Regions from separate parts of the Kitasatospora sp. NPDC001309 genome, predicted to be linked through region 1. Evidence: predicted binding sites of a transcription regulator. Region 1 holds the regulator's gene; each other region holds the start of a gene.
What was found. The regulator HrcA, encoded in region 1, represses chaperone genes, less so after heat shock. The targets are predictions, from matches to a motif close to TTNGCACTCNGNNNNNCNGAGTGCNAA.
Positions count from the first base shown of each region.

Region 1 (7,418 bases):
CGGGCCAGCCGGGCGCGCACGCCCGGGGTCTCGTCCAGCACCCGGGCCGGGCCCTCGCGGTGGGTCAGCCAGTGCACGCTGCCGCGCACCACCACGGCGCCGGCCCGGCCGGTGCGGTCCGGGGCGACGGACTCCAGCCAGTGCGCGGCGTGCACGGGGTGGGGGCGGCGGCGGGCCCGCGAGCCGGCCGGGCGGACGTCCAGCCGGCGCGGGGAGGCGGTCTCCAGGTCGTCCAGCAGCCACAGGTCGCCGGCCCGGTGGAAGACCACCCGGGTGCCGTCGGTGCTGGCGTTGCGGGCGTAGAAGCCGTCCGGGTCGGTGCTGTGGCGGCGCAGGTCGGAGCCGTCGGGGCGGCTGGACCACAGGTCGCCGACGCCCTCGTGGTCGGACAGGAAGGCGATCCGGCCGTCGCCGTCCCCGGCCACCCAGAGCGGGGAGTCGAGCTGCCCGGCCAGGTCCTGGTGGATCCGGACGAACCGGTCCCGCCCGATCCACAACTTGCCGGCCCGGCCGCCCCGGTAGCGCTTCCACCAGGCCGGCTCGCGGTTGTTGACGGTCACCAGCAGCACCCTCCCCCCGGCTTCGGCCGCAGGGTCCCCGACGCCCGCCGGCTCGAAGGCGAGCCCGCCGACCGGCCCGTACGGCAGCCGCACCGGCTCGCCGCCGTCCAGCGGCACCGCGTGCGCCCAGCAGCGGCGCACCCCGGACTCGCCCGCGCCGGTGGTGGCGATCGGGCGCCCGTCGGCGGTCCACCCCTGCACCCGGGTCTCGGCGTTGCCCCAGTACGTCAGCCGCCGGGACGGTCCGCCGTCCACCGGCACCACGTGCACCTCGGGGGCGCCGTCCCGGGTGGAGGTGAAGGCGAGGTGGCGCCCGTCCGGGGAGAACCTGGGGTGCTGCACCGGCAGGTGATCGGCCGTCAGCCGCCAGGCCCGGCCGCCCTCCAGCGGGGCGAGCCACAGGTCGTCCTCGGCGACGAAGGCGACCAGGTCACCGTGCAGATGGGGGTGGCGCAGATAGGCGCCCGCGGAGGTGCTCAGGGAGTCCGTCACGCCGCCAGCGTAGGCAGGTGCGGGTACGAGCCGCTCCGTTTTCCGCAGACTCCGGGCGGGCGCACGGGAGTTGCCGGTGGGGTCAGGCCCAGCGGCCGGTGCGCCCCAGCAGCAGCGCCCCGGCGGCCACCCCGGCGGTCGAGGTGCGCAGCACCGAGGGGCCCAGCCGGTACGGCTTCGCGCCGGCCTCGGCGAAGGCGGCCAGCTCCTCCGGGGAGACCCCGCCCTCCGGGCCGACCACCAGCACGATGTCCCCGCCGGCCGGCAGCGCGGCGTGCGCCAGCGGCTCGGCGCCCTCCTCGTGCAGCACCGCGGCGAGCGCGGCCCCGGCCAGCAGCGGCGCCAGCTGCCGGGTGGTCATCGGCTCGCGCACCTCGGGGAAGCGCAGCCGGCGGGACTGCTTGCCCGCCTCCCGGGCGGTGGCCCGCCACTTGGCGAGCGCCTTGGCGCCGCGCTCGCCCTTCCACTGGGTGATGCAGCGCGAGGCGGCCCAGGGGACCACCACGTCCACGCCGACCTCGGTCATGGTCTCCACGGCCAGCTCGCCGCGGTCGCCCTTGGGCAGCGCCTGGACGACCACGATCCGCGGCGCCGGCTCCGGCTCCCGCCGCACGGCCTCCACCGTGACCTCGATCGCGTCCTTGCCGAGCACCGCGGCGACGGTGCCGTCCACGCCCAGTCCCAGCCCGTCCGCCAGGGTGACCGCCTCGCCGGCCGCCAGCCGCTTCACCGCCGCCGCGTGCCGCCCCTCGGGCCCGTCGAGGCGCAGCACGGCCCCGGGTGCGGCGGCGGCGATCCGCTCGGTCTCGACGACGAAGACGGGCGCGGTCATGGCGGGGAACCTCCTGGGATGGAACGGGAACACCGAAGGGGTGCCGGGGGTCCTCCCCCGGCACCCCTTCGCGGACGACTACCGGCCGTTGAAGGCGTCCTTCAGGCGTGAGAACAGGCCCTGCTGGCCCGGCGCGAACTGGCCGGACGGCCGCTCCTCGCCGCGCAGCACGGCGAGCCGGCGCAGCAGCTCCTCCTGCTCGGGGTCGAGCTTGGTGGGCGTCTGCACCTCGACGTGCACTATCAGGTCGCCCCGGCCGCCCCCGCGCAGGTGGGTGATGCCCCGGCCGTGCAGCGGGATCGACTGGCCGGACTGGGTGCCGGGCCGGATGTCGACCTCCTCCAGCCCGTCCAGGGTCTGCAACGGCACCTGGGTGCCGAGCGAGGCCGCCGTCATCGGGATGGTGACGGTGCAGTGCAGGTCGTCCCCGCGCCGCTGGAAGACCGTGTGGGTGGTCTCGGCGATCTCGACGTACAGGTCGCCGGCCGGGCCGCCGCCGGGGCCGACCTCGCCCTCGCCGGCCAGCTGGATCCGGGTGCCGTTGTCCACGCCGGCCGGGATCTTCACGGTCAGGGTGCGGCGGGCCCGCACCCGGCCGTCGCCCGCGCACTCGGGGCACGGGGTCGGCACCACGGTGCCGAAGCCCTGGCACTGCGGGCACGGGCGGGAGGTCATGACCTGGCCCAGGAAGGAGCGGGTGACCTGGGAGACCTCGCCCTTGCCGCGGCACATGTCGCAGGTCTGGGCCGAGGTGCCGGGGGCCGCGCCCTCGCCGCTGCAGGTGGTGCAGGTGACGGCGGTGTCGACCTGGAGTTCCTTGGTGGTGCCGAAGGCGGCCTCCTCCAGGGTGATCTCCAGCCGGATCATGGCGTCCTGGCCCCGGCGGGTGCGCGAGCGCGGGCCGCGCTGGCCGGCCGCGGCGCCGAAGAAGGCGTCCATGATGTCGGAGAAGCCGAAGCCCGCCGCGCCGGCGCCGAAGCCGCCCGCGCCACCGCCGCCCGGCGACAGCGGGTCACCGCCCAGGTCGTAGACCTGGCGCTTCTGCGGGTCGGAGAGCACCTCGTAGGCGGCGTTGATCTCCTTGAACCGCTCCTGCGTCTTCGGGTCCGGGTTGACGTCCGGGTGCAGTTCGCGTGCCAGGCGCCGGAACGCCTTCTTGATCTCGTCCTGCCCCGCATCCCGTCGGACGCCGAGTACCGCGTAGTAGTCCGTGGCCACCAAATGCTCCGCTTGTTCCGCCTGTAGTAGTGCTGCGACTGGACGCCGCCGTTAGATTTCCAACGGTCGGCCGTGTGCTACGACTCGGCCAGGATCTGGCCCACGTACCGTGCCACCGCCCGCACCGCCCCCATTGTGCCCGGATAGTCCATCCGGGTCGGACCGATCACACCCAGCTTGGCCACACTCTCGTCGCCCGAACCGTAGCCGACCGAAACGACCGAGGTGGAATTCAGCCCTTCGTACGCGTTCTCCCGCCCGATCCGGACCGTCATCGCGGCGTCCGTGGTCTCACCCAGGAGGCGGAGCAGGACGACCTGCTCCTCCAGGGCCTCCAGCACCGGCTGGATGGTGAGCGGGAAGTCGTGCCCGAAGCGGGTCAGGTTGGCCGTGCCGGCCAGCATGATCCGCTCCTCGTTCTGCTCGGCGAGCGCCTCGAACAGCGTCGCCAGGACCGTACTGACGGTCGGCCGGTCGGCCGGCTCGAACGCCGCCGGGAGCTCCTCCAGGAGCCCCGGGACGTCCGGCAGCCGCTGGCCGGCCGCCCGGGTGTTGATCCGCGAGCGCAGGTCCGCCAGGACCGTCTCGCCGACCGTGCCCGGGCAGTCGACCATCCGCTGCTCGACCCGGCCGGTGTTGGTGATCAGCACCAGCATCACCTTGGCCGGGGCCAGCGCCACCAGCTCGATGTGCCGGACGGTGGAGCGGGTCAGCGAGGGGTACTGCACCACGGCGACCTGGCGGGTCAACTGGGCGAGCAGCCGCACCGTACGGGTGACCACGTCGTCCAGGTCGACGGCGCCGTCCAGGAAGTGCCGGATCGCCCGGCGCTCCGGGGAGCTCATCGGCTTGATCTCGGCGAGCTTGTCGACGAACAGCCGGTAGCCCTTGTCGGTGGGGATCCGCCCGGCGCTGGTGTGCGGCTGGTGGATGTACCCCTCCTCCTCCAGCGCCGCCATGTCGTTGCGCACCGTGGCCGGGGACACCCCGAGGTTGTGCCGCTCCACCAGGGCCTTGGAGCCGACCGGCTCCTCGGTGCCCACGTAGTCCTGGACGATCGCGCGCAGCACGGCGAGCTTGCGGTCGTCCAGCTGGCGGACCTCTCCGGCCATGGGGCACGCACCTCCGTCTTCGCACGTTGTCCGTCTGTGATGCTGCGAGCCGCTCCGGTGAGGACCCCGACCCTGGCACTCTGCACGCACGAGTGCCAAAACCGTACCTGCCAGTGTACGGCCCGGGTCGTACCGCAGGAACGGCCCGGCCGGGGTGATCCTGCCCGCAGTTCCGGACGGCCACCGCGACACTCCGCGTGCGCGGGTGGTGCCCCGGGGCCGTCCGGGTGGCAGCATCGAAAGCGACGGCGAACGGAGGAGCAAGCGATGTCGAGCTCGGGCCAGCACACCCGTTTCGCGCCCGACCGCGGCCTGACCAGCCGCATGGTCGGGACGATGTTCGTGATCGGGCTGTTGTACGTCGGTTTCACGGGCCTGCTGATCGCGCTGCTGCGCGGGGCCTGGCCGCTGATCGTGCTGATCTCCGGCGGGCTGTTCGTGGCCCAGTTCTGGTTCAGCGACAAGATCACCGAGCGGGCCATGGGCGCCCACCGGGTGACCGAGGAGCAGTACCCCCAGCTGCACGGCACCATCGACCGGCTCTGCGCCCTGGCCGACATGCCCAAGCCCCGCGTGGCGGTCGCCGACAGCGACATGCCGAACGCCTTCGCCACCGGCCGCAACCCGCAGAACGCCGTGGTGTGCGTCACCACCGGCCTGCTGCGCCGACTGGAACCCGAGGAGCTGGAGGGCGTCCTGGCGCACGAGCTGTCGCACGTCGCCCACCGGGACGTCGCCGTGATGACCATCGCCGGCTTCCTCGGCGTGCTCGCCGGGGCGATGACCCGGGTCGCCATGTACGGCGGGTTCATGGGCGGCAACCGCAACAGCAACGACCAGAACGCGGCCATCGCGGCGCTGGTCATCCCGCTGGTGTCGATCGTGGTCTACGCGATCAGCTTCCTGCTCACCCGGCTGCTGTCCCGCTACCGCGAACTGGCCGCCGACCGGGCCGCCGCCCAGCTCACCGGCCGGCCCAGCGCCCTCGCCTCGGCGCTCACCAAGGTCACCGGGCAGATCGCCGCCATCCCCACCGAGGACCTGCGCCGGGCCCAGCCCTACAACGCCTTCTACTTCGCCCCCGCGCTGAGCGCCAAGGAGACCGCCTCCCAGCTGCTCTCCACCCACCCGACGCTGGAGAAGCGGCTGGCCCAGCTGGCCAAGATCTCCGAGCAGCTCGGCCGCTGACCCCCTGGGCTCCGGCCCCGCCCGACTCCCGGAAGGACCGCCGTGGGATTCCTGGACGCCCTGTTCGGCCGCACCAAGCCCGTCAAGCCCGACCTCGACCAGCTGTTCGGCGTGCCGTCCGCCGCGCTCACCCTGGAGGCCGGGGCCGGGTTCCTCCCCACCGGGCTCGGCTCGGTCTGCTTCGCGGCCGTCGAGGGCGCCGCCTTCGTCCAGGTGGAGCAGCAGGTCCGGGCCCTGCTGGACGCCGACACCGAACGCGGCGGCGTCCCGGTGGAGGCCTCCAAGGACGGCTACGGCTACTCCTGGCTGCTCACCCGGCACGCCCCCGAGGAACTCCCGGAACTGGTCAACGACCTGCACGCGGTCAACAGCGAGCTGGAGGCGAACGGCTTCGGCCCGCAGCTGCTCTGCTCCCTGGTCGCCTTCCGCAACCCCCAGGGCCAGTCGCTGGCCCTGGTCTACCTCTACAAGCGCGGCACCTTCTACCCCTTCGCCCCGATGCCCGGCGGCGGCGAGCGGCGCAACAGCCCGCTGGAGCTCCAGGTCAACGCGATGCTGGGGAACGACCTGCGGCTGGAGAAGGACCTCAGCCGCTGGTTCCCGGTCTGGGGGGCGCCGGGCCTCTGACGCCCCGTCCGTAAAATCGCCCCATGCGCAGCCACCAGTACGGACCCGACCTCACCCCGCCGTGGAAGAAGCAGCAGCCCGCACCCGAGGTGCCGGCCGAGCGGGACCTGGTGGTCGAGGAGGCGGCCACCGGCTACTGCGGGGCGGTGGTGCGCTGCGAGCGGACCGCGGAGGGGTTCACCGTCACCCTGGAGGACCGCTTCGGCAAGCACCGGGTCTTCCCGCTGGTGCCGCGCGGCTTCCTGCTGGAGGGCGAGGTGGTCACCCTGGTGCGCCCGGCCGCCCCCGCCGCGCCCCGCACCCCCGCCCGCACCGCCTCCGGCTCCGTCGCCGTCCCCGGCGCCCGGGCCCGGGTCGCCCGCGAGTCCCGGATCTACGTCGAGGGCCGGCACGACGCCGAACTGGTCGAGCGGGTCTGGGGAGACGACCTGCGCATCGAGGGCGTCGTCGTCGAGTACCTCCAGGGCATCGACGACCTCCCCGCGATCGTCGCCGACTTCGCCCCCGGCCCCGGCCGCCGCCTCGGCGTCCTGGTCGACCACCTGCTCCCGGGGACGAAGGAGCACCGCATCGCCGCCCGGGTCACCGGCGAGTCGGTCCTGGTCGTCGGCCACCCCTACATCGACATCTGGCAGGCCGTGAAGCCCTCCTCCGTCGGCATCCCCGCCTGGCCCGCCGTCCCCCGCGGCGAGGACTGGAAGCAGGGCACCTGCCGCCGCCTCGGCTGGCCCGTGGACACCCCGGCCGCCTGGAAGCACATCCTCTCCAAGGTGAACAGCTACAAGGACCTGGAGCCCGAACTCCTGGCGAAGGTCGAGGAACTGATCGACTTCACCGCCCTGCCAGGTCAGGAGTAGGTCTGAAACTCCGAGGTGTCGAGCGTGATGCCCAGCAGGTCCACCGGAATGGGCTCGCCGAACTTGGTGGTCCGAGAGGAGACGTAGTCCGGCAACCCGGACGCGCTCGCCCGGGTCGGCTCGGTCAACAGCACGCAGACGGCCTTGATCGGGTCGACGATCAGATAGGCCGGAATCCGGCCCTCCGCGTAGAGCTCCCGCTTGGTCTGGTAGTCGCGCAGGACGCTGGTGTTCGAGACCACCTCGAGCACCAGCGTGAGGAGAGGCGAAGGGATCAGGCGACCAGGACCCTCGACCGCGTCTCGCTCATAGACGACCAGATCGGGCTGAGGTTCGCTGGTGAGCCCGGGGATGTCGATGTCCTGCGTGACCGAGCGGTGCCATCGCATCCGGGGAATCTGGTCCTGGATCGACTCGACAATCCAGTTGTGGACCCGGTCGGGCCCGGCCATCATCACGATCTCCCCCCTGATGAGCTCGGCCTTGAAACCCTCCGGGATCTCCAGATTCTCGAAGATCCCTATCACCCGGT
Region 1 covers NZ_JBIAXC010000009.1:135,974-143,391, reverse strand. Annotated here, with positions in the region: gene ACFY2K_RS12330 (S41 family peptidase) at 1-1,052, opposite strand, end outside; gene ACFY2K_RS12325 (16S rRNA (uracil(1498)-N(3))-methyltransferase) at 1,135-1,884, opposite strand; gene dnaJ (molecular chaperone DnaJ) at 1,963-3,102, opposite strand; gene hrcA (heat-inducible transcriptional repressor HrcA) at 3,180-4,214, opposite strand; gene htpX (zinc metalloprotease HtpX) at 4,482-5,402, shown strand; gene ACFY2K_RS12305 (hypothetical protein) at 5,445-6,029, shown strand; gene ACFY2K_RS12300 (DUF3097 domain-containing protein) at 6,053-6,886, shown strand; gene ACFY2K_RS12295 (Uma2 family endonuclease) at 6,877-7,418, opposite strand, start outside.

Region 2 (7,418 bases), on a different contig from region 1:
GACATTTGGGGGTACCTTCCGTGGCCGGCCTTATCCGCTCGCGCCCAGAGGGAGGGGGCGCGTTGATCGCTCACTCGCGCAGACGGCCGAAAGCCGGGTGGCTTGGAGGAAGCTCCAACGGAACCCCGTGTGCACCCGCAAAACTTTGGCAACCTGCCCAGGCGCCGATACCCCATGGTACTGGCACCGCGAATGTGCCCTCGTGTGCCCTTGACAACAAGCGCCCCCGCGGGCTCATTCCGCCCGGCCGGGCCCCCTGGCCTGCGCCTCCGGTCAGGAGGAGGCGGCGCCCGGCCTCAGGAGGACTCCTCCGCGAGCGCCCGCAGCCGGCTGAGCGCGCGGTGCTGGGCGACCCGGACGGCCCCCGGCGACATCCCGAGCACCTCGCCGGTCTCCTCCGCCGACAGCCCGGCGGCCACCCGCAGCAGCACCAGCTCGCGCTGACGGGCCGGCAGGTTGGAGAGCAGCTCCTTGGCCCAGGCCGCGTCGCTGCTCAGCAGCGCCTGCTCCTCCGGGCCGAGCGCCTCGTCCGGCACCTCCGGCAGGTCGTCCTGCGGCACGACGGTGGAGCCGGGCCCGCGCATCGCGGCCCGCTGCAGATCGGCGATCTTGTGCGCGGCGATGCCGTAGACGAAGGCCTCGAACGGCCGTCCCTGGTCCTTGTACCGGGGCAGCGCGCACAGCACCGCGACACAGACCTCCTGGGCCACGTCGTCCACGTGGTGCCGGGCCCCGCCGGGCAGCCGGACCAGCCGGGCGCGGCAGTACCGCAGCGCCAGCGGGTGGACGTAGGCGAGCAGCGCGTCGATCGCCGGGCCCTCACCGCGCACGGCGGCCGCGACCAGTTCGCCCACCAGGGGGGAGCCGCCCGTGCCGAGCACCGGCGGGCGGCCCGGACCGTCCCCGGTCACGGAGTCGCCGGATTCCGCGTACGCGTCACGACCCGGGTCGGAGGGCTCGGCCTCACCCGGGTCCGCCTGGCCGGCCGCACCGGCGACATCGTCGCGCATCGGTCCATGGTGCCTGGTCGATCGGGAAAACGCGGCACCGCGTCCGGAGTTGTGCACCGGAACGTTATGCGCTGCGGCACCGTGCGGCGTGCCGCGCACCACCGGCCCCTCCTGCACCGTGCCGCCTCCCGCCGCGCCGCCGTGGGTGGTCCTGTCCGTCGCGCCGTCCGCCGAGTATCCTGCGGCTGCGTGGTTCGCCGCAGTGCCTGTCCGCTGGTCCCCGAGGTGCTCCACTCCTCCATGGTGCAACCTCGGGACCGTAACGTCACACGCCCGTGCGGCGTCCGCTCCGGAATTCGAGGGCGGCGCGCCGCGGCCGGCGGCGCCGCCGACGGTCAGCGGACCAGGCCCCAGCGGAAACCCAGCGCCACCGCGTGCGCACGGTCGGAGGCGCCGAGCTTCTTGAACAGCCGTCGGGCGTGGGTCTTGACGGTGTCCTCGGACAGGAACAGCTCGCGCCCGATCTCGGCGTTGCTGCGCCCGTGGCTCATGCCCTCCAGCACCTGGATCTCACGCGCCGTCAAGGTCGGTGCCGCGCCCATGTCGGGGCTGCGCAGCCGGCGCGGGGCGAGCCGCCAGGTCGGGTCGGCGAGGGCCTGGGTGACGGTGGCCCGCAGCTCGGCGCGCGAGGCGTCCTTGTGCAGGTACCCGCGGGCACCCGCGGCCACCGCGAGCGCGACCCCGTCGAGGTCCTCGGCGACGGTGAGCATGATGATCCGCGCGCCCGGATCGGCGGACAGCAGCCGCCGGACGGTCTCGACCCCGCCGAGGCCGGGCATCCGGACGTCCATCAGGACGAGATCGGAGCGGTCGGCCACCCAGCGGCGGAGGACCTCCTCCCCGTTCGTCGCGGTGGTGACCCGGTCCACACCGGGTACGGTCGCGACGGCGCGGCGAAGCGCCTCGCGGGCGAGCGGGGAATCGTCGCAAACGAGAACGGAAGTCATGACCGTCGTCCTCCGCAGCTGATCCGCGTCACGTTGAGCCTCCTGGCTGGTACGAACCTCTCCGACACGGCCGATCGGCGACGGACTTCGTCCTGATCGCCCCGACTTGCCCGCGATCGTTCCCGACGTCCGGCGCCCGCTAACCGCCTCCGCACTACCAACGACCGTCACTCGAATGAGTTACGGCCTTCGGGCCATCTCCACCACTGTACGTGGCCAACCCATTACCGATCAGCCGCATCGCGGTGCACACGCCGCACTTTTACGCAGCTCGCGCGCGGTGGGCGCACGACCCGCACGCCGGTACGGGTCGTCGCGCGCCCGTCGACCACCCGATTGCCACACCTCGCGCCCGCCGAACCCCTTGCCCACTTTGCCCGTTTTTATAGCTTTCGTATGGTCATTGACTGTTGTGCCAGTGTGTGGGTGACTTGTCCATGGAGTTGCCTTAAGTCATATTTCCAGGTGTCCACACCAGCGCGGGACGCCCCGCCGGGCACCGTTCGGCAGCAGCCCGCCGAAACGCCCGGCCGCCGCCGACCGCCTCTGAAGGGAATGAGCCATGGCAGATTTCTCCCGCCTCCCCGGTCCCAACGCGGACCTCTGGGACTGGCAGCTCTCGGCGGCCTGCCGCGGCGTGGACAGCTCGCTCTTCTTCCACCCGGAGGGTGAGCGCGGAGCGGCCCGCAGTTCGCGCGAGACCAGCGCCAAGGAGGTCTGCATGCGCTGCCCGGTGATCGCCGAGTGCGCGGCGCACGCCCTGGCGGTCCGCGAGCCGTACGGGGTCTGGGGCGGGATGACCGAGGACGAGCGCGAGGAGATGCTGGGCCGCTCGCGGCACCGCCTGGTGGAGGTCCCGTTGACCCCGCCGACGGTCGCGCACCGTTAGACCCGCGCCCGCGGCGCGCCGTGAAGAAACGTTCCTTCGCGGCGCATCAGGCCGCTCCGCCCCCCTCTGGGGAACCCGGTCACCGATCGTCAGCGATCGGCGGCCGCACCCGCCAGCCGCTCCCGCATCAGCGCGACGGCCGGCACCTCGGCCAGGTCCGGCAGGGTGAGCGCCACCACCTGGCGCACCGCCGGTGCCCCCGAGGCCGTCCGCACCGGAACCGTCGACACGCCGTCAGGACGCACCGACTGGAGGGCCAGCCGGGGCAGCACCGCCACCCCGAGCCCGGCCGCCACCAGGCCGACCACCGCCGGGTAGTCGTCGGTCGCGAAGTCGATCCGGGGCTCGAAACCCGCCCCCGCGCACAGCTCCACCAGGTGCCCCCGGCACTGCGGGCAGCCGGCGATCCACTGCTCCCCCGCCAGCTCCGCCAGCTCCACCGGACCGCCCCGCCCGGCCAGCGGGTGGGCGGCCGGCAGCAGGCCCACCAGCGGGTCGTCCAGCAGCGGGGTGACCACCAGGTCGGACCAGTCGGTGCCGGCCGACAGCTGCTGGGCCTCCAGGTTCGCCTCGGCCCGGGCCTCGCGCGGCGTGCCGTGCGCGGGGGCGGGCGCCGCGGCCGCACCGTCGGACTGCGGGTAGCGGAAGGCCAGCGCGATCTCGCACTCGCCGCCGCGCAGCATCGCCAGCGACTCCGGCGGCTCGGCCTCGACCAGCGACACGCGCACCCCCGGATGGCTGTCCCGCAGGCGGGCGACCGCGGGCGGCACCAGGGTGGAACTCGCGGTCGGGAAGGAGACCAGCCGCACCCGGCCGGCCCGCAGCCCGGCGATCGCGGCCACCTCCTCCTCGGCGGCGGAGAGCCCGGCCAGGATCCCGGTGGCATGCTTGAGCAGCACCCGCCCGGCCTCGCTGAGCTGCATCCCGCGGCCCGAGCGGACCACCAGCGGGGTGTCCACCGACTTCTCCAGGGCCTTCATCTGCTGGCTGATGGCGGGCTGGGTGCACCCCAGCTCGCGGGCGGCGGCGGAGAAGGAGCCGGTGCGGGCGACGGCACGCAGGACGCGCAGGTGGCGGGCCTCGATCATGCCTCAGTTATAAGGCAATCTTTGCATTCTGCAAAATTCTACTGATAGTTGAAGCATCAAGCGCACCCACCGAACAACGGCCGGAGGCCCGGTCCGACTCCCCGAGGGAGTGGACCGGGCCTCCGGTCAGGCGTCGGTGCCTCAGTGCGAGTGGCCGTGGCCGCCGTGCGAGTGACCGGCGTCGGCCTCCTCCTCCTTCTTCTCCACCACGAGGGTCTCGGTGGTGAGGAGCAGGGAGGCGATCGAGGCGGCGTTCTCCAGCGCGGAGCGGGTGACCTTGACCGGGTCGATGACGCCGGCCTTCAGCAGGTCGCCGTACTCGCCGGTGGCCGCGTTGAAGCCGTGACCGGCCTCCAGCTCGGCGACCTTGTGGGTGATGACGTAGCCCTCGAGGCCGGCGTTCTGGGCGATCCAGCGCAGCGGCTCGTGCAGCGCCTTGCGGACCACGGCGACACCGGTGGCCTCGTCACCCGACAGGCCCAGGCCGTCGTTCAGCACCTTGGCCGCGTGCACCAGCGAGGCGCCACCGCCGGCGACGATGCCCTCCTCGACCGCGGCGCGGGTCGCCGAGATGGCGTCCTCCAGGCGGTGCTTGCGCTCCTTGAGCTCCACCTCGGTGGCGGCGCCGACCTTGATGACACAGACGCCGCCGGCCAGCTTGGCCAGGCGCTCCTGCAGCTTCTCGCGGTCCCAGTCGGAGTCGGTCGCGGCGATCTCGCCCTTGATCTGGGCGACGCGGCCGGCCACGGCCTCGGAGTCACCGGCACCGTCGACGACGGTGGTGTCGTCCTTGGTGATGGTCACGCGGCGGGCGGTGCCCAGCACGTCCAGACCGGCCTGGTCGAGCTTGAGGCCGACCTCCTCGGAGATGACCGTGCCGCCGGTGAGGACGGCCAGGTCGCCGAGGATCGCCTTGCGGCGGTCGCCGAAGCCCGGGGCCTTGACGGCGACGGCGTTGAAGGTGCCGCGGATCTTGTTCACGACCAGGGTCGACAGCGCCTCGCCGTCGACGTCCTCGGCGATGATCAGCAGCGGCTTGGAGGCACCGCTCTGCAGGATCTTCTCCAGCAGCGGCAGCAGCTCCTGGATGGAGGAGATCTTGCCCTGGTTGATCAGGATGTACGGGTCCTCGAGGACCGCTTCCTGGCGCTCGGCGTCGGTGACGAAGTACGGCGACAGGTAGCCCTTGTCGAACTGCATGCCCTCGGTGAAGTCCAGCTCCACGCCGAAGGTGTTCGACTCCTCGACGGTGATGACACCGTCCTTGCCGACCTTGTCGATCGCCTCGGCGATCAGCTCGCCGACCTGGGTGTCCTGCGCGGAGAGGGACGCGACGGCGGCGACGTCGTCCTTGCCCTCGATCTCGCGGGCGATGGACAGCAGGTGCTCGGAGACGGCGGCGACGGCCTTGTCGATGCCCTTCTTGAGGGCGGCCGGGCCGGCACCGGCGGCGACGTTGCGCAGACCCTCGTTGACCAGGGCCTGGGCCAGCACGGTGGCGGTGGTGGTGCCGTCACCCGCGACGTCGTTGGTCTTGGTGGCGACCTCCTTGACGAGCTGCGCGCCAAGGTTCTCGTACGGGTCGTCCAGCTCGACCTCACGGGCGATGGTGACACCGTCGTTGGTGATGGTCGGGGCGCCGAACTTCTTGTCGATGACGACGTTGCGGCCCTTGGGGCCGATGGTCACCTTGACGGTGTCGGCCAGCTTGTTGACACCGCGCTCCAGCGAGCGGCGGGCGTCCTCGTCGAACTGCAGGATCTTCGCCATGTTCCCTATTCCCTCGGGGCTGCGGCCGGCCGGCCGCCGAACTACGTGAACCAACAACCACGCCCCGGGCCCCTGTCACTAGGGACACGGATCCGGGGCGGGTCGGAACGACTTACTTCTCGATGATGGCGAGAACGTCGCGGGCGGAGAGGACGAGATACTCCTCGCCCTGGTACTTCACCTCAGTGCCGCCGTACTTCGAGTACAGGACGATGTCACCCACGGCGACGTCGAGCGGCAGACGCTGGCCGTCCTCGAAGCGGCCCGGGCCGACAGCCAGGACGACGCCCTCCTGGGGCTTCTCCTTGGCGGTGTCCGGGATAACCAGGCCGGAGGCCGTGGTGGTCTCGGCGTCGAGCGGCTGGACCACAATGCGGTCCTCGAGCGGCTTGATGGCAACCTTGCTGCTGGTGGTCACGTCCGAGCTCCCCTTCGGAGATTACGGGGTTTTCTAACGGGTAGGGGCGAACCTGCGTACCTGCCGTCGCGGGGGTCAGGCACACGTCTTCGCATTAGCACTCCCCCAGTGGGGAGTGCCAAGGACGACCATAGGCTGCCGTTAGCACTCAGTCAACCAGAGTGCCAACGACGCGCCCTGCGGGCTCGACCCGCGGACGAGCGGCCACACTCCGGATCCACTCCCCGGGCCCCGCCGGCGACGCCGTCCGCGCCGGCGCTGCCGGCCCTGCTGACGGGCCGACCGGTCAGAATGACCTGGTGGACACCGAGAACCTCCAGCCCCTGCTGACCCCCGAGGGTCAGGCCCTGCTCGCCGAGCTGCGCGAGTTCACCCCCGAGGAGGAGCTGGCGCTGGCCACCCGGCTGCGGCGGGAGCACCCGGCGGAGCTGGTGTCGGCGGCGTTCGGCCAGGCGCGGCTGCGGCAGCGGGCGCGGGCGAAGTTCGGGGCGGACGCCGACCTGATGTACTTCACGCCCAACGGGGTCGAGCAGTCCACCCGGCGCAGCGTGGCCGAGTGGCGGGCCCGCCGCTTCGCCGAGCTGGGCGTACGGCGCCTGGCGGACCTCTGCTGCGGCATCGGCGGGGACGTGCTGGCCCTGGCCCGGGCCGGGATCCGGGTGCTGGCCGTCGACAAGGACCCGGCGGCCTGCGCCGCCACCGCCGCCAACGCCGCCGCGCTGGGCCTGTCGGAGCTGGTGGAGGTGCGCTGCGCGGACGTCGCCGAGGTGGACGTCACCGGCTACGACGCGGTGTTCACCGACCCGGCGCGGCGCACCTCGCGCGGCCGGGTGTTCGACCCGGAGGCGTACGCCCCGCCGCTGTCCTGGGCGGTCGAGGCCGGGCGGCGGACCCCGATCGGCGCGTTGAAGGTCGCCCCGGGCATCCCGCACGAGGCCGTCCCGGCGGACGCCGAGGCCGAGTGGGTCTCCGACCACGGGGACGTCAAGGAGGCGGTGCTCTGGTTCGGCACCGGGGCGGTCCGCCCGCACCGCGCGACCCTGCTGCCGCACGGCGACAGCCTGACCGGCGGCGACCTGCCCGACCCGCCGGCCGGCCCGGTCGGGCGCTACCTGTACGAGCCGGACGGCGCGGTGATCCGGGCGCACCTGGTGGCCGAGGTGGCCGGGCAGGTCGACGGCCGGCTGATCGACCCGAAGATCGCCTACGTGACCTCGGACCGCCTGGTCGCCACCCCGTACGCGCACGCCTTCGAACTCACCGACGTGCTCCCGTACAACGTCAAGAAGCTGAAGG
Region 2 covers NZ_JBIAXC010000042.1:81,964-89,381, forward strand. Annotated here, with positions in the region: gene guaB (IMP dehydrogenase) at 1-5, opposite strand, end outside; gene shbA (RNA polymerase sigma factor ShbA) at 297-1,010, opposite strand; gene ACFY2K_RS32935 (response regulator transcription factor) at 1,346-1,957, opposite strand; gene ACFY2K_RS32940 (WhiB family transcriptional regulator) at 2,520-2,846, shown strand; gene ACFY2K_RS32945 (LysR family transcriptional regulator) at 2,936-3,934, opposite strand; gene groL (chaperonin GroEL) at 4,076-5,704, opposite strand; gene groES (co-chaperone GroES) at 5,817-6,122, opposite strand; gene ACFY2K_RS32960 (methyltransferase domain-containing protein) at 6,419-7,418, shown strand, end outside.
Region 2: the regulator HrcA is predicted to act here: its motif matches at 6,264-6,290, upstream of groES (co-chaperone GroES).

Region 3 (7,418 bases), on a different contig from region 1:
GCTGCGGATCGAGGCCGGTGTGTACGCCCAGCACCTGCTGGAGGAGAGCGAACTCCCCGACGGCCGGCTCCCCGACGGCATCACGCGCGAGGAGCTGGAGACGATAGCCGCCGACGCCGAGCGCGCCAAGGACGTCTTCATCCGCTCGAACCTGCGCCTGGTGGTGGCCGTCGCCCGGCGCTACCCGCGCAGCGGCCTGCCCCTGCTGGACCTCATCCAGGAGGGCAACGCCGGTCTGGTGCGCGCCGTCGAGAAGTTCGACTACGCCAAGGGCTTCAAGTTCTCCACCTACGCGACGTGGTGGATCCGGCAGGCGATCACCCGCTCGATCGCCGACCAGTCCCGCACCATCCGGCTGCCCGTGCACCTGGTCGAGGAACTCGGCCGGATCCGCCGGGTGCAGCGGGAGAAGTCCAAGGAGCTGGGCCGTGAGGCGGAGCCGGCCGAGATCGCGGCCGAGCTGGACACCACCGAGGCCCGGATCAAGGACGTGCTGGACTGGGCGCGGGACCCGGTCAGCCTCAACATGTCGGTCGACGACGAGGGCGAGACCCAGTTCGGCGACCTGGTGGAGGACACCGGGGCGACGTCCCCCGAGGACGCCGTGATGGTGATGCTCCGCCGCGAGGAGCTGGACGGCCTGATCGGGCGGCTGGACGACCGCACCGCCTCGATCATCCGCTCCCGCTACGGCATGGAGGACGGCCGCGAGCGCACCCTCACCGAGGTGGGCAAGCAGCACGGCCTCACCCGTGAGCGGATCCGGCAGATCGAGAAGCACGCCCTGGCCGAGCTCAAGAAGATCGCCGACCACGCGGGCTTCGAGGCCGCCTGACGGCCGGCGGCCGAGGCCGACCACCCGGGCCCGGGTGCGGAGTGCTCCGCACCCGGGTCGGCGCGTGTCGTCGGGAGCCTCGCGAGGCTTCTACGCTGAAAGGACAGGTCGGACCGCGAGCAGGGGAGTGGACGAGATGAGCGAGCAGGAACAAGGGCAGGCGCAGGAACCGGGGCGCGAACAGGGCCAGGGCCGGGCGCGGGGGGGCACCCCCGCCCCTCCCTCCCCCTCCCTCCCACCCTCCGCCTCCACCCCACCCTCCGCCTCCACCCCACCCACCACCACCCCTCCCGCCTCCACCACCTCCACCTCCGCCAAGGCCCGCCTGGTCTTCCGCGACCCGCTGGACCAGCAGTCCAGGGACGACACCGACGCCGGCTGGGGCGATCGCCCCGGGGCGGGTGCCGGCGGTGGGCGGGGGCTGGACTGGTACCTGAGCCAGCGCCCGCCGCACCACGGCGACTGAGGGACTTCCTAGCGCGCCACGACCAGCGCGTCGCGGATCTCGGTCAGCAGTTGGACCTCCTTGGCCTCGGCCTCGGCCGCCACCTCGGCGGCGCTCTTCCGCTTGGCCGCCATCCGGTTCATCGGCACGATCAGCACGAAGTAGACGACGGCGGCGGTGATCAGGAACTGCAGGAGGGCGCTGAGCACCGACCCCCACAGGATGAGGATCCCGGACGTGACCTCACCGGTGGCGCTCACCTCGCAGGGCCCCTTGAGGCAGGAACTGTAGGACGCCAGGTCCTTCGTCCCGAACACGCCGACGATCGGATTGATCACGCCTTTGACGAAGGCGTTGACGATGTTGGTGAAGGCCGCGCCGATGACCACGGCGACGGCGAGTTCGACGACATTTCCACGCAGCAGGAATTCCTTGAAGCCTTTCATGCCGCCTCGAACGACGAAGTCGTCGCCGGGTTACGGGTGATCTTCCGGAAGCCCGGATTGACAACCCGTACGGCCCACGCCGCCGCCCGGGGGCGGTGGCAGCCCGGCCCGCGCGGGCCCGGAGGCGAATGCCGCGGCCGCCGCGAGCAGCACCAGCGCGGGCACCCCGCCCCGCCGTCGGACGGCCCGGCGCCAGCGGTGCCACCCGCCGCAGCCGCGCCGGATCGGCGGGAAGCTCGGCACCTCCCGCCGGGGCGGTACGGAGGGGGCGGGCAGCGGGAGGGGCAAGGTCGTGGTCGTCATCGGGACACCTCCGGAATTAGGTGGGTCTTGCTCGGTGTCCCCTACCTTGCGCGGATGCGCCGTGCCCCGGAAGTCGATTCCCACAGCCTGTGGACAAACCCGCCCCTGTGGACAACTTCGTACACCCGCACGAGTTGTTTCGATTCCGGAAGTTGACGGCGGTGCGCGGAAAGGCCCGCCCGGCGCGCGAAAGACCTGCCGCGACACGCGAAAAGGCCCGCCGTCCCCGCGTGGAGCGGGGCCGACGGGCCTTCCCGTGAGACCGGGGTCAGCCGGCGGCCGGAGCCGGGCTGCTGGACGAGCTGGACGAACTCGACGTGCTCGACGTGCTCGAAGAACCGGACGACGAGCCGGCCGAGCCGGAGCCCGACGACGTCGAGGAGCCGGTCGACGAGCCGGAGGACGATCCGGAGCTCACCGAGCTGCTGGAGGACGAACGGCTGTCGGTCCGGTAGAAGCCCGAGCCCTTGAACACGACGCCCACGGCCGAGAAGACCTTGCGGAGCCGTCCCTGGCAGTCGGGGCACGTGGTCAGCGCCTCGTCGGTGAACTTCTGCACCGCCTCCAGGCCGTTGCCGCACTCGGTGCACTGGTACTGGTACGTGGGCACTTGTCTTCCTCCTGGCACTCTCGCCTGATGAGTGCTAACGATGGTCAATGATGCGGTATTCCGTTGGATCAGTCCAGCGAATCCGGTGTGAGATGAGCCGGTACCGAGTCACCGACGACCGCGCGTTCAGCCCTTCGCGGCACCGACCAGCTGTGCCGCGCCGCCGAGGTCGGCCGAGGAGGCCACCACGCGGCCCGCCCCGCCCGGGGCCACCAGCAGGTGCCGCAGCGACACCAGTGCGATCACACCCAGCCCGGCGCCGACCAGCGGCACCAGGAACCCGGCGGACGGCCCGTGGGCGTCGATCAGCCGCCCGGCCACCATCGAGCCGACCGCCAGGCCCAGGCCGATGGCGCCGGTCAGCCAGGTGAAGGCCTCGGTCTTGGCCCCGTCCTCGACCAGGGTCTCGACGAGGGTGTAGCCGCTGATCAGGGTCGGCGCGATGGCCAGGCCGCAGACCAGCGCGGCGATCGAGAGCGTGACCAGGTTCGGCATCGCCCACAGCGTGGAGCAGCCCGCCACCAGCAGCGCGTAGCTGACCACCATCCGCTGCTGGACGGCCCGCCGCCAGGCGATGACGCCGTAGAGCACGCCCGCGACCATCGAGCCGCCGGCGAAGATTCCGTACACGGTGCCGGCCGCGTCGTGCTGGCCGACCGAGTCGGCGAAGGCGTTCACCGAGACCTGCATGCCGCCGAACACGGCCCCGACCCCGAGGATCACCCCGGCCAGCAGCCGGACGCCGGGGGAGGACAGTGCGGAGGCGCGCCGGACGCCGGGCTCCGGGGTGATCCGGGCGGGTGCGGTGCGGCGCTGGGCGGCGAAGACCAGGCCGCCGACGAAGGTCAGCGCGGCCTCGACGACCAGGGCGGTGGCCGGGTTCACCGAGGTGGCGATGTTGGCGGCCAGGATCGGGCCGATCACGAACGTGAACTCGTCCGTCACGGACTCGAAGGCGAAGGCGGTGCTCACCTTGGCCGACGCGGAGGCGGACGCGCCCTCGGCGCCGATGGTGGCGATCCAGCGGGCCCGGACCATCGCGCCGATCTGCGGAACGCTCGCGCCGGCCGGGACGGCGGCCAGGAACAGGCTCCAGGCGGGCGCGTGGCCGAGCGCCAGCGCGATCAGCAGGCCGACCGAGGCCGCGTGCACCACGACGGTCGGGACGAGGACGGCGGCCTGCCCGTACCGGTCGGCGAGCCGTCCGGTCTGCGGGCCGAGCAGGGCCTGGGCGACGGCGGCGATGGCCGTGACGGTGCCCGCGGTGCCGTAGGAGCCGTGGGTGTCCTTGACCAGGAGCAGGATGCCCATGCTGAGCATCGCGTAGGGCATGCGCGCGATGAAGGCGGGGGCCAGGAAGGTCCAGGCTCCGGGCGTGCGCAGCAGCGCGCCGTACCCGACCTTGGCCGGTGTCGCGGCGTCGGTGGTCGCGCTGTTCGGGGTGCTGTCCGCGGTGTCCGGAGCGCTGTCCGCGGTGGTCTCGACCGTTCGGCGGGCCGTCACGGTCGGTCCTTCCTGCTGCCTGGTAGCGCGGCAGGGCATGGGGTGGCCCCGACGGCGCCGAGAGTCGTCCTCTCGCGCGTCGACCGGGGTAGATACCGGGCCGGCCGGGCCTGGTGGGCCGGGGCCGGACCGCGGCCGCCGAGCGGTCGCGCCAACTCTGCGTCAGGCAGATGCTGGGGGTGTTCTAACGGTAGTCATACGGCGTGGTCGTACCACCATACAGTTACGCGCGTAGATCCCGCCAGACCACCCAGGCCACCCGAGCCACCCGGGCCCCTCAGGCCTTTCAGGTCACCCGAGCCACCCCGGCGGCGCCTCAGCGCCCGTTCAGCCACCCCGCCAGCTTGCCGCCCTTGTCCACGGCCCGCAGCCGCCGCTCGGCCGCCTCGCCGACCTCGTCCGTGGTGACCACCAGCAGCTCGTCCCCGCCGCGCAGCATCGTCGCCTTGTCCGGCACGAAGGAGCTGCCGTCCCGTACGACCAGGGTGACCGCCGCCCCCTTGGGCAGCCGCAGCTCGCTGACCTCCACGCCGGACATCTTGGAGGTCGGCGACAGCGTGACCGAGAGCAGGTGCCCGTGCAGCTTCTCCAGTGGCGCGGACTCGATGTCGAGGTCCTGGCCCATGGCGCCCTCGCCGATCCGCAGCCGCTTGGCCATCCAGGGCAGGGTCGGGCCCTGGAGCAGGGTGAAGACCACGACCAGGATGAAGACGATGTTGAACACGTCGTCGGCCTTGTGCGCCCCGGAGACCACCGGGATGGTGGCGAGGACGATGGGCACCGCCCCGCGCAGTCCGGCCCAGCTCAGCAGTGCCTGCTCGCGGACGGGCACCTTGAACGGGGTGAGCGTGAGCACCACGGACAGCGGCCGGGCGAGGAAGACCAGCACCCCGCCGACCACCAGCGCGGGGACCACCGCGTCGCCCATGGTCTCGGGCGAGGCGAGCAGTCCGAGCAGCACGAACATCCCGATCTGCCCGATCCAGGCGAGCCCGTCGGCGAAGCCGCGGACGGCCGGGCCGTGCGGCAGCTTGGAGTTCCCGAGGATCACCGCGCTGATGTAGACGGCGAGGAAGCCGGAGCCGTGCAGCAGCGCGCCGCCGGCGTAGGCGAGCACGGTCAGGGCGACCACGGCGATCGGGTACAGGCCGGAGGACGGCAGGGCGACGTGCTTGACGGCGAACGCGCCGAGCTTGCCGACGGCCAGGCCCACCGCGGCGCCGATCGCCAGTTCGGCGGCGATCGTGGCGAGCAGCATGTACCAGGAGTCCAGCTCGCCGGTGGAGGCGAAGGCGACGACCAGGATGACCACGGGCGCGTCGTTGAAGCCGGACTCGGCCTCCAGCAGGCCGGTGAGCCGGTGCGGCAGCGGGACCATCCGCAGCACCGAGAAGACGGCGGCGGCGTCGGTGGAGGAGACGATCGCGCCGAGCAGCAGCGAGGTGCGCCAGTCCAGGCCGACCAGCCAGTGCGCGCCGGCCGCGGTGACGAAGACGCTGACACCGACGCCGACGGTGGCCAGGACGGTGGCCGCCGGCATGGCGGGTCTGACCTCGCGCCAACTGGTCTTGAGGCCGCCCTCGGCGAGGATCACCACGAGTGCCGCGTAGCCGAGCACCTGGGTCAGTTCGGCGTTGTTGAAGGTGACGCCGATCCCGTTCTGGCCCAGTGCCACGCCGATCCCGAGGTAGATCAGCAGACTGGGCAGCCCTGATCGGGTCGAGAACCGGACGGCGACCACTGCGAAGAGCAGGATCACGGAGGCTTCGAGCAGGAGCTGGTTCAGGTGGGCGACGTTCACGCAGTGGCACCTCGGGCAGGCATGGGCGGGCGGGGTGTCAGGTGGTGCCGGGCCGGGCGGTGCCGGACCGTCGACCCGTTAAGAAGTCGTCAATGCTCCTGTTGCGGATCGTTACTCAGTCTAACATTTTGCCATATCTTTAGTTTCATTGCCTACTTCCTTCCTCGTCGCGCCCGCCGTGCGTGCCCTCGGGGCGCCCACCGGCCCCTTCCGGGCCGCCCGTTGACCGCCTCCGATCCCGCCGGGAGCGTCCCCCGTGCACGCCGGCCGTCCGACTCGGCCTAATGTGGTGCCCTGTCACGGCCCCAGGCCCTGGACACGCCCGCCCGCCCCGAAGTCAGGACCGCAAGGACCCAGATGCCCCGCTCGAAGAAGTTCCGGCGCGCCCGTCTGATCGTGATCGTGCTGGTCGTGCTGCTGGTGGCCGGTGTCGGCTACGGCGGCTACCGCGGGGTCACCGCGGTCCGCGCCTCCTTCCCGGAGGTGGACGGCACGGTCAAGGTGGCGGGCCTGAGCGCGCCGGTCGACGTCAAGCGCGACGCCAACGGCATCCCGCAGCTGTACGCGGACACCAGCGAGGACCTGTTCCGCGCCCAGGGCTACGTCCAGGCCCAGGACCGCTTCTGGGAGATGGACGTCCGGCGGCACATCACCGCGGGCCGGCTGTCCGAGATGTTCGGCGACGGCCAGGTCGACACCGACTCCTTCATCCGCACCATGGGCTGGCGGCAGGTGGCGCAGAAGGAGTACGACACCAAGCTCTCGCCGGAGACCAAGAAGTACCTCCAGGCCTACGCGGACGGCGTGAACGCCTGGCTCGCCGAGCACCCCGGCGGGGAGAAGGCCTCGCTGGAGTACGCCATGCTCGGCGCGGTCAACAGCGGCTACAAGCCCGAGCAGTGGACCCCGGTCGACTCGGTGGCCTGGCTCAAGGCGATGGCCTGGAACCTCTCCGGGAACCTCCAGGAGGAGATCGACCGCTCGCTGCTGGCCCAGGACTTCGGCCCGGACAAGATCGCCGAGCTGTACCCGGACTACCCGTACGCCCGCAACGGCACGATCGTGAAGACCGGCACCGTCAACGGCGACACCTACCGCCCGGCCGACGGCTCGGCCCCGTCCGGCGCCGCCCCCGGCGCGGGCACCGCCCAGGGCGCGGCCACCACCAAGGCGCTGCTGCAGGGCCTCACCGACCGGATCGACGGGATGCCGCAGCTGCTCGGCCGCCCCGGCCAGGGCATCGGTTCCAACTCCTGGGTGGTCGCCGGCTCGCACACCACCACCGGCAAGCCGCTGCTGGCCAACGACCCGCACCTCGGCCCCGGCCTGCCCTCGGTCTGGTACCAGATGGGCCTGCACTGCCGGACCGCCTCGCCGGCCTGCCAGTTCGACGTCACCGGGTTCACCTTCGCCGGCATGCCCGGCGTGGTGATCGGCCACAACAAGGACGTCTCCTGGGGCTTCACCAACCTGGG
Region 3 covers NZ_JBIAXC010000032.1:14,693-22,110, forward strand. Annotated here, with positions in the region: gene ACFY2K_RS28175 (sigma-70 family RNA polymerase sigma factor) at 1-835, shown strand, start outside; gene ACFY2K_RS28180 (hypothetical protein) at 972-1,301, shown strand; gene mscL (large conductance mechanosensitive channel protein MscL) at 1,310-1,726, opposite strand; gene ACFY2K_RS28190 (FmdB family zinc ribbon protein) at 2,298-2,639, opposite strand; gene ACFY2K_RS28195 (MFS transporter) at 2,766-4,142, opposite strand; gene ACFY2K_RS28200 (potassium/proton antiporter) at 4,459-5,943, opposite strand; gene ACFY2K_RS28205 (penicillin acylase family protein) at 6,301-7,418, shown strand, end outside.
Region 3: the regulator HrcA is predicted to act here: its motif matches at 2,651-2,677, upstream of ACFY2K_RS28190 (FmdB family zinc ribbon protein).

Region 4 (7,418 bases), on a different contig from region 1:
TAGTCGCGGTACTCGGCGAGGTCGGTCCGGGACGGGTAGGCGAAGGCGATGTGGACCACCCGGTCGTGCCACTCGGGGCGGGTGCGGAGCAGGTGCCGGTAGGCCTGGAGGCCGCGGACGATGTTCTTGCTCAGCTCGGTGCGGTCGACCCGGACGATGGTGCGGCGGTCGCCGACGGCGGCCCGGAGGGCGGCGAGGCGTTCGTCGACGTCGGGGCGGTGGGCGCGTTCGCGCAGGAAGTCGGCGTCGGCGCCGAGGGCGTGCACGCCCAGGTGGGTGGTGCGGCCCTCGTGGGTGACGGTGAGGGCGGCCGGGTCGAAGGCGGCGCCGAGCAGGTCCTCGCAGCAGGCGGCGAAGGCGCGGGCCCAGCGTTCGGTGAGGAAGCCGGCCCGGTCGGCGCCGAGGATGCCGGTCAGGACGGCCCGGGCGACGTCGTCGGGGAGCAGCCGGTAGTACTCGGGCGGCGCCCACGGGGTGTGGGAGAAGTGGCCGATCCGCAGGTCGGGGCGGGCTTCGCGGAGCAGCGCCGGGGTGAGGGAGAGGTGGTAGTCCTGGACCAGGACGGCGGCTCCCGGGGCGGCCTCGGCGGCGAGGGCGTCGGCGAAGGCGGCGTTGTACGCCCGGTAGGCGGCCCACTCGGTGCGGAAGCCGGCGTCGAAGGAGGGCGCGGTGGGGGTCGCGTAGAGCAGGTGGTGGACGAACCAGAGGGTGGAGTTGGCGACGCCGTTGTAGGCGCGGGCGAAGGTCTCCGGGTCGATGTCGAGCATCCGTACGGCCTGTCCGCCGACCTCGTGCCCGGCGAGGTCGAGGCGGCCGGCGGGGGCCTCCCGGGCGGCTCTGCGGTCGGCGTCGCTCAGCGCGGCGCAGACCCAGACGGCGGTGGGGTCGTCGATCGCGGACAGGCCGGAGACCAGGCCCCCGCCGCCGCGGCGCAGGGTCAGCGTGCCGTCGTCGGCGGTGCCGAAGGACACCGGTCCCCGGTTGGAGGCCACCAGGACGGGGGCGGTTCCGGTCGCACTCGAACGTTCGGTCGTGAGATCGCCCATGGTTGGGATGTTGCCGGGGGGTCGGGGCGGCAAACCCGTCAGCGGCGGGTGGCGTATTCCGGGACGGTGTGCATCGGGGGGCGTTCCAGGGCCGTCACGGGGTGGGTGTGGGCGGTGAAGGCGCGGGTGTGGGGGTCGCGGGTGAACTGGGTGAGGTGGGGGTGGACGAGGTCGGCGGAGGCCTTGAGGCGGTGGGAGCGGTCGAGGCGTTCCAGGGCGGTGCGGTAGATGGTGGCGGCCATCCGGCCGAGGGCCTGGCCGTCCTGGTGGCGGTGGTGCCGCACGCCGACGTCGACCTGGGCCAGCGCGTCGAGGCCGACCTGGTCCAGGGCGTCGACCAGGAGGCCGAGTTCGACGCCGTAGCCGGTGGGGAAGGGCAGCCGTTCGAGCAGTGAGCGGCGGGCCGCGTACTCGCCGCCGAGGGGCTGGACGAAGCCGGCGAGTTCCGGCCAGTGGAGGTTGAGCAGGGGGCGGGCGACGAGTTCGGTGACCCGGCCGCCGCCGGCCGGGACGATCGCGCCGCTTTCGGTCTCGAGCGGGCGGTCGTACATGGCCTTGACCAGGTGGATGTCGGGGTCGGTGAGGAGCGGGCCGACGATGCCGGAGACGAAGGCCGGGTCGAACTCGCGCAGGTCGGCGTCGATGAAGCAGACGATGTCGCCGTGGGTGACCAGCAGGGAGCGCCAGAGCACCTCGCCCTTGCCGGGGACGGCGGGCAGCCGGGGGAGGATCCGGTCTCGGTGTTCCACCCGGGCGCCGGCCTCGGCGGCGACGGCGGCGGTGGCGTCGGTGGAGCCGGAGTCGACCACGACGAGTTCGTCGACGAGCGGGATCCGGTCCATGAGCTCGCGCCGGACGGTGCGGACGATGTCGCCGACGGTGGCCTCCTCGTCGAGGGCGGGGAGGACGACGCTGACCGTCCGGCCGGTGCGCCGTTTGGCGGCGAGGAGGGCGTCGACCGGCCGCTCGGCCGCGCTCCACGAGCGGCGGCGGAGCCAGGACGCCGCCTGTGGGAGGAGGGCGTGGGTCGGTTCGGCGGGCACGGTGACTCTCCTCGGCGGGATCGGGTGGGACGGGTCATCTCGCTTGGCGGACGGTCCCGTTCAGGGTTGGCGCCTTCGGATACAGTCTTCGTACAGCGGTCGGACCTTTGCACGCCGGGGTCGCCGCTGCGCACCACCACAATTTCACAAGCTCATCCAGAGGGACTGAGGGAACGGCCCGTTGACGTCCCGGCAACCTTCTCGCTCGGCTGTCGTTGACAGGCCCCGGCGGGACAGGTGCCAATTCCGGCCTGTGGCGCGACCGCGCCGCGGGGAAGATGAGGAGAGAGGCCTCCGCCATCATGGCTATCGACATCGCCGCACCTGTTTCCGTCGACCTCGGCCCCGCCGCCGCCCTGTCCTGTCGGGAGTGCGGAACCCGCTTCCCGCTCGGCCCCAGCTTCGCCTGTGTGGAGTGCTTCGGGCCGCTGGAGATCGCCTACGAGTTCGGCGGCGAGCGCGCCGAGGAGCTGCGCAGGCGGATCGAGTCCGGCCCCGCGTCCATCTGGCGGTACGCGCCGCTGCTGCCGGTGCCGGCCGACGTCGCCTCGAAGCCCAACCTGAACCCCGGCTGGACCCCGCTGGTGAAGGCGGACAACCTGGGCCGGGAGCTCGGGTTCACCGCGCAGCTGCACGTCAAGGACGACTCGGGCAACCCGACGCACTCGTTCAAGGACCGGGTGGTGGCCTGCGCGATCGAGGCGGCCCGGGCGTTCGGCTACACCACGCTGTCCTGCTCGTCGACCGGCAACCTGGCCGGTGCGGTGGGTGCGGCGGCGGCCCGGGCCGGGTTCCGCTCCTGCGTGTTCATCCCGCACGACCTGGAGCAGGGCAAGGTCGTGATGGCCGGGGTGTACGGCGGTGAGCTGGTCGGCATCGAGGGCAACTACGACGACGTGAACCGGTTCTGCTCGGAGCTGATCGGGGACCCGGCCGGCGAGGGCTGGGGCTTCGTCAACGTCAATCTGCGGCCGTACTACGGCGAGGGCTCCAAGACGCTGGCGTACGAGATCTGCGAGCAGCTCGGCTGGCGGCTGCCGGAGCAGATCGTCATCCCGATCGCCTCGGGCTCGCAGCTGACGAAGATCGACAAGGGTCTGCAGGAGCTGATCAAGCTGGGCCTGGTGGAGGACCGGCCGTACCGGATCTTCGGCGCCCAGGCGGAGGGCTGCTCGCCGGTGTCGGCGGCGTTCAAGGCCGGCCGGGACGTGATCAGGCCGGTGAAGCCGGACACCATCGCCAAGTCGCTGGCGATCGGCAACCCGGCGGACGGCCCGTACGTGCTGGACATCGCCCGCCGGACCGGCGGCGCGGTGGAGGACGTCACGGACGCGGAGGTGGTGGCGGCGATCCGGCTGCTGGCCCGGACCGAGGGGATCTTCGCCGAGACCGCGGGCGGGGTGACCGTCGGTGTGCTGAAGAAGCTCGTGGAGACCGGTCAGCTGGACCCGTCCAAGGAGACCGTCGCGATCAACACCGGGGACGGCCTGAAGACGCTGGACGCCGTCTCCGAGGCGGGCATGACCGCCGTCATCCGCCCGACGCTGGACTCCTTCCACGCCGCCGGCCTCGCGTCCGTCTGATCCACCCCCCCACCCCGCTAGGAGAGTCATGAGCGCCAACGTCCGCATCCCCACCATCCTGCGCACCTACACCGGCGGTGCGGCCGAGGTGCCCGCCGAGGGGGCCACCCTGGGCGAGGTCATCGCCGACCTGGAGCGCAACCACGCGGGCATCGCGGCCCGGATCCTGGACGACACCGGCAAGCTGCGCCGCTTCGTCAACGTGTACGTGAACGACGACGACGTGCGGTTCGCCGAGGGCCTGGCGACCGGGATCGCGGACGGTGCGAGCGTTTCGATCATTCCGGCGGTGGCCGGCGGCTGCTGAGCCGTTCCCGCTTCCCGGCCGTCCGCGCGTACGGAATTCCGCTCTCCGTACGCGCGGACGGCCGTCGGCATTTCGGTGGGAATATTTTCGGTCCGAGTCGGAGTAGAGTGTGGCTCTGCTGGGAACAGGGCTTCCCCTTCCGGCGGTGGGTGCTTCGCCGGAGCCCGTCCGGGCGCTGAGACCGGCCCGGGGCCCGGGCGGTGAAACATGTCAGGCAGATGTCAGAATTCCTGCAGGCATTTGAGTAATTCGTCCGCTATGTCCGGCGCTAATTGCCGATTTCCTCCCGGTTTGTTCGCTCTTGTCTCTCGACGGGGCTGCGGAATTCCCGGCGGCGGACCCTGTTGCAGAGGGCGTCGATCCGGATACATTCAGCGGCGGTCGACGTAATCAACCGCTCACGGAAGCCGTCCGGCGCCCCCGTGCGGAGGATTGCGGCGTGCACGGCTGCGTCCAGGGGGGTTCCCCGGGCCGGCCTTCAAACCAGACCCGGGCCCGCGACCTGCTGGCCCGTGAAGGGCCAGCACAGCACTAGGGGAGTTCGGAATGGCTCAGGGCACCGTCAAGTGGTTCAACGCGGAGAAGGGCTACGGCTTCATCGCGGTCGACGGTGGTGCGGACGTCTTCGTCCACTACAGCGCGATCCAGATGGACGGCTACCGCACCCTCGAGGAGGGCCAGCGGGTCGAGTTCGAGATCTCCCAGGGACAGAAGGGCCCGCAGGCGGACATGGTCCGCGCGGCGGTCTGACCTCTTCCGGAACCCAGGAGCTCGGCGCGGCCCACGGCTGGTGACCACTCGCTTCTCGACGGGCCCGTACGACACGCGTCGTACGGGCCCGTTCGCTTTCCCGCGCCGGGCCGTCCGGGGTGCCGGGCGGGGGCGGGCGGAGGTGGGCGGCGGCTCGCGGGTCGGCCGTGGGGCTTGCACTCGACCACCCGGAGTGCTAATCATTGGCGTTAGCACTCACAGTGTGAGAGTGACAGCGGACCGGGTCGGTGAGGCCCCCGGGAGCGGCAGGGGAATGGACCTCCGCACACCAGGGCCGTCCGTCGCGGGCACCCCTTGGTCCGAGCAGTCGACCGTGTCCCGGAGGACCACTTCTGATGGCCAAGATCATCGCCTTTGATGAGGAAGCTCGCCGCGGCCTTGAGCGTGGCATGAACCAGCTCGCCGACGCGGTGAAGGTCACGCTCGGCCCCAAGGGCCGCAACGTCGTGCTGGAGAAGAAGTGGGGCGCCCCCACGATCACCAACGACGGTGTCTCCATCGCCAAGGAGATCGAGCTCGAGGACCCCTACGAGAAGATCGGCGCGGAGCTCGTCAAGGAGGTCGCCAAGAAGACGGACGACGTCGCGGGTGACGGCACCACCACCGCCACCGTGCTCGCCCAGGCCCTGGTTCGCGAGGGTCTGCGCAACGTCGCCGCCGGCGCCAACCCGATGGCCCTCAAGCGCGGTATCGAGAAGGCCGTCGCCGCCGTCTCGGACCAGCTGCTGGCCCAGGCCAAGGACGTGGAGACCAAGGAGCAGATCGCCTCCACCGCCTCCATCTCCGCCGCTGACACCCAGATCGGCGAGCTCATCGCCGAGGCCATGGACAAGGTCGGCAAGGAAGGCGTCATCACCGTCGAGGAGAGCAACACCTTCGGCCTGGAGCTCGAGCTCACCGAGGGCATGCGCTTCGACAAGGGCTACATCTCCGCCTACTTCGCCACCGACCTGGAGCGCATGGAGGCGACGTTCGAGGACCCGTACATCCTCATCGCCAACTCCAAGATCGGCTCGGTCAAGGACCTGCTCCCGCTGCTGGAGAAGGTCATGCAGAGCGGCAAGCCGCTCGTCATCATCGCCGAGGACGTCGAGGGCGAGGCCCTGTCGACCCTGGTCGTGAACAAGATCCGCGGCACCTTCAAGTCCGTCGCCGTCAAGGCCCCGGGCTTCGGCGACCGCCGCAAGGCCATGCTCGGCGACATCGCCATCCTCACCGGTGGCACCGTGATCTCCGAGGAGGTCGGCCTCAAGCTGGAGAACGCCGGCATCGACCTGCTGGGCACCGCCCGCAAGGTGGTCATCACCAAGGACGAGACCACCATCGTCGACGGTGGCGGCGACAGCGACCAGGTCGCCGGCCGCGTGAACCAGATCCGCGCCGAGATCGAGAACAGCGACTCGGACTACGACCGCGAGAAGCTCCAGGAGCGCCTCGCCAAGCTGGCCGGCGGCGTGGCCGTCATCAAGGCCGGCGCGGCCACCGAGGTGGAGCTCAAGGAGCGCAAGCACCGCATCGAGGACGCCGTCCGCAACGCCAAGGCCGCCGTCGAGGAGGGCATCGTCGCCGGTGGTGGCGTCGCGCTGCTGCAGGCCGGTGTCGCCTTCGACAAGCTGGAGCTGGAGGGCGACGAGGCCACCGGTGCCAACATCGTCAAGGTCGCGCTGGAGGCCCCGATCAAGCAGATCGCGACCAACGCCGGCCTGGAGGGTGGCGTCGTGGTGGAGAAGGTGCGCAACCTCCCCGCCGGTCACGGCCTGAACGCCGCCACCAACGAGTACGTCGACCTGGTCGCCGCGGGCATCATCGACCCGGCCAAGGTCACCCGCTCCGCGCTGCAGAACGCCGCCTCCATCGCGGCGCTGTTCCTCACCACCGAGGCCGTCATCGCCGACAAGCCGGAGAAGGCCGCCGCGGCCGCCGGCGGCGGCATGCCGGGCGGTGACATGGACTTCTGATCCTGATCGGACTCCGATCGGATCGGCTGATCCTCGTCCGCGTGGGCGGTTCCCTTCGGGGGGCCGCCCACGCGGCGTTTCCGCCCCGGGGCGTTCCGGCTCCGGGGCGTTGCGGTCCCGGATCCGTTTTGAAGCCACGGGCGGGCCGCGGAGAATGGACGGATGGCTTCCGACGACATCGAGACCGCCCTGCACAACGCCCGGGCCCAGATCCTGGCCGACCTCACCGCGCGGGACGTGGCGGACGCCGCCGTCGTCTCGCTGGTGGAACAGGCCGTCACCCACCGCCGCTGGTGGCTGGAGCAGTGGCCGGACGGCACCGAGTACGTGCTCGGGCTGGTCGCCCAGGACGTCCAGGACGCGCTGCTGGAGGCGTACGGCCGGTGGCCGCTGTGCACCGGCTGCGCGGCCGACGGGGACCCGCACGCGCTGAGCGTGGAGCCCGAGCTGGGGCCGGAGCCGCACTGGGTGTGCGGCAAGCAGGGGGCCGTGGTGGCGCCGGTGGGGGAGCTGGGTTAGGGCCTGTCCGGCGGATCTTGGCAGATCAGCGCGCGGCGTTGGGCGCCCGGCTGGGCGTGCGCCCGAGTCGGCCTCGTACTGGACGTACTTGGGCGATTCGGGCGTGCGTCCAGGCGGGATGCCCGGCGTCGCGCGCCTGGCAAGATCCGCCGGACAGGCCCTAGTCCTCCAGGCGCTGGAGTTCGGTGGTG
Region 4 covers NZ_JBIAXC010000028.1:4,976-12,393, forward strand. Annotated here, with positions in the region: gene ACFY2K_RS25805 (trehalose-6-phosphate synthase) at 1-1,046, opposite strand, end outside; gene ACFY2K_RS25810 (glucosyl-3-phosphoglycerate synthase) at 1,085-2,089, opposite strand; SAM riboswitch class I at 2,239-2,374, shown strand; gene thrC (threonine synthase) at 2,392-3,672, shown strand; gene ACFY2K_RS25820 (MoaD/ThiS family protein) at 3,701-3,979, shown strand; gene ACFY2K_RS25825 (cold-shock protein) at 4,526-4,729, shown strand; gene groL (chaperonin GroEL) at 5,086-6,708, shown strand; gene ACFY2K_RS25835 (hypothetical protein) at 6,871-7,227, shown strand; gene ACFY2K_RS25840 (hypothetical protein) at 7,388-7,418, opposite strand, start outside.
Region 4: the regulator HrcA is predicted to act here: its motif matches at 4,903-4,929, upstream of groL (chaperonin GroEL).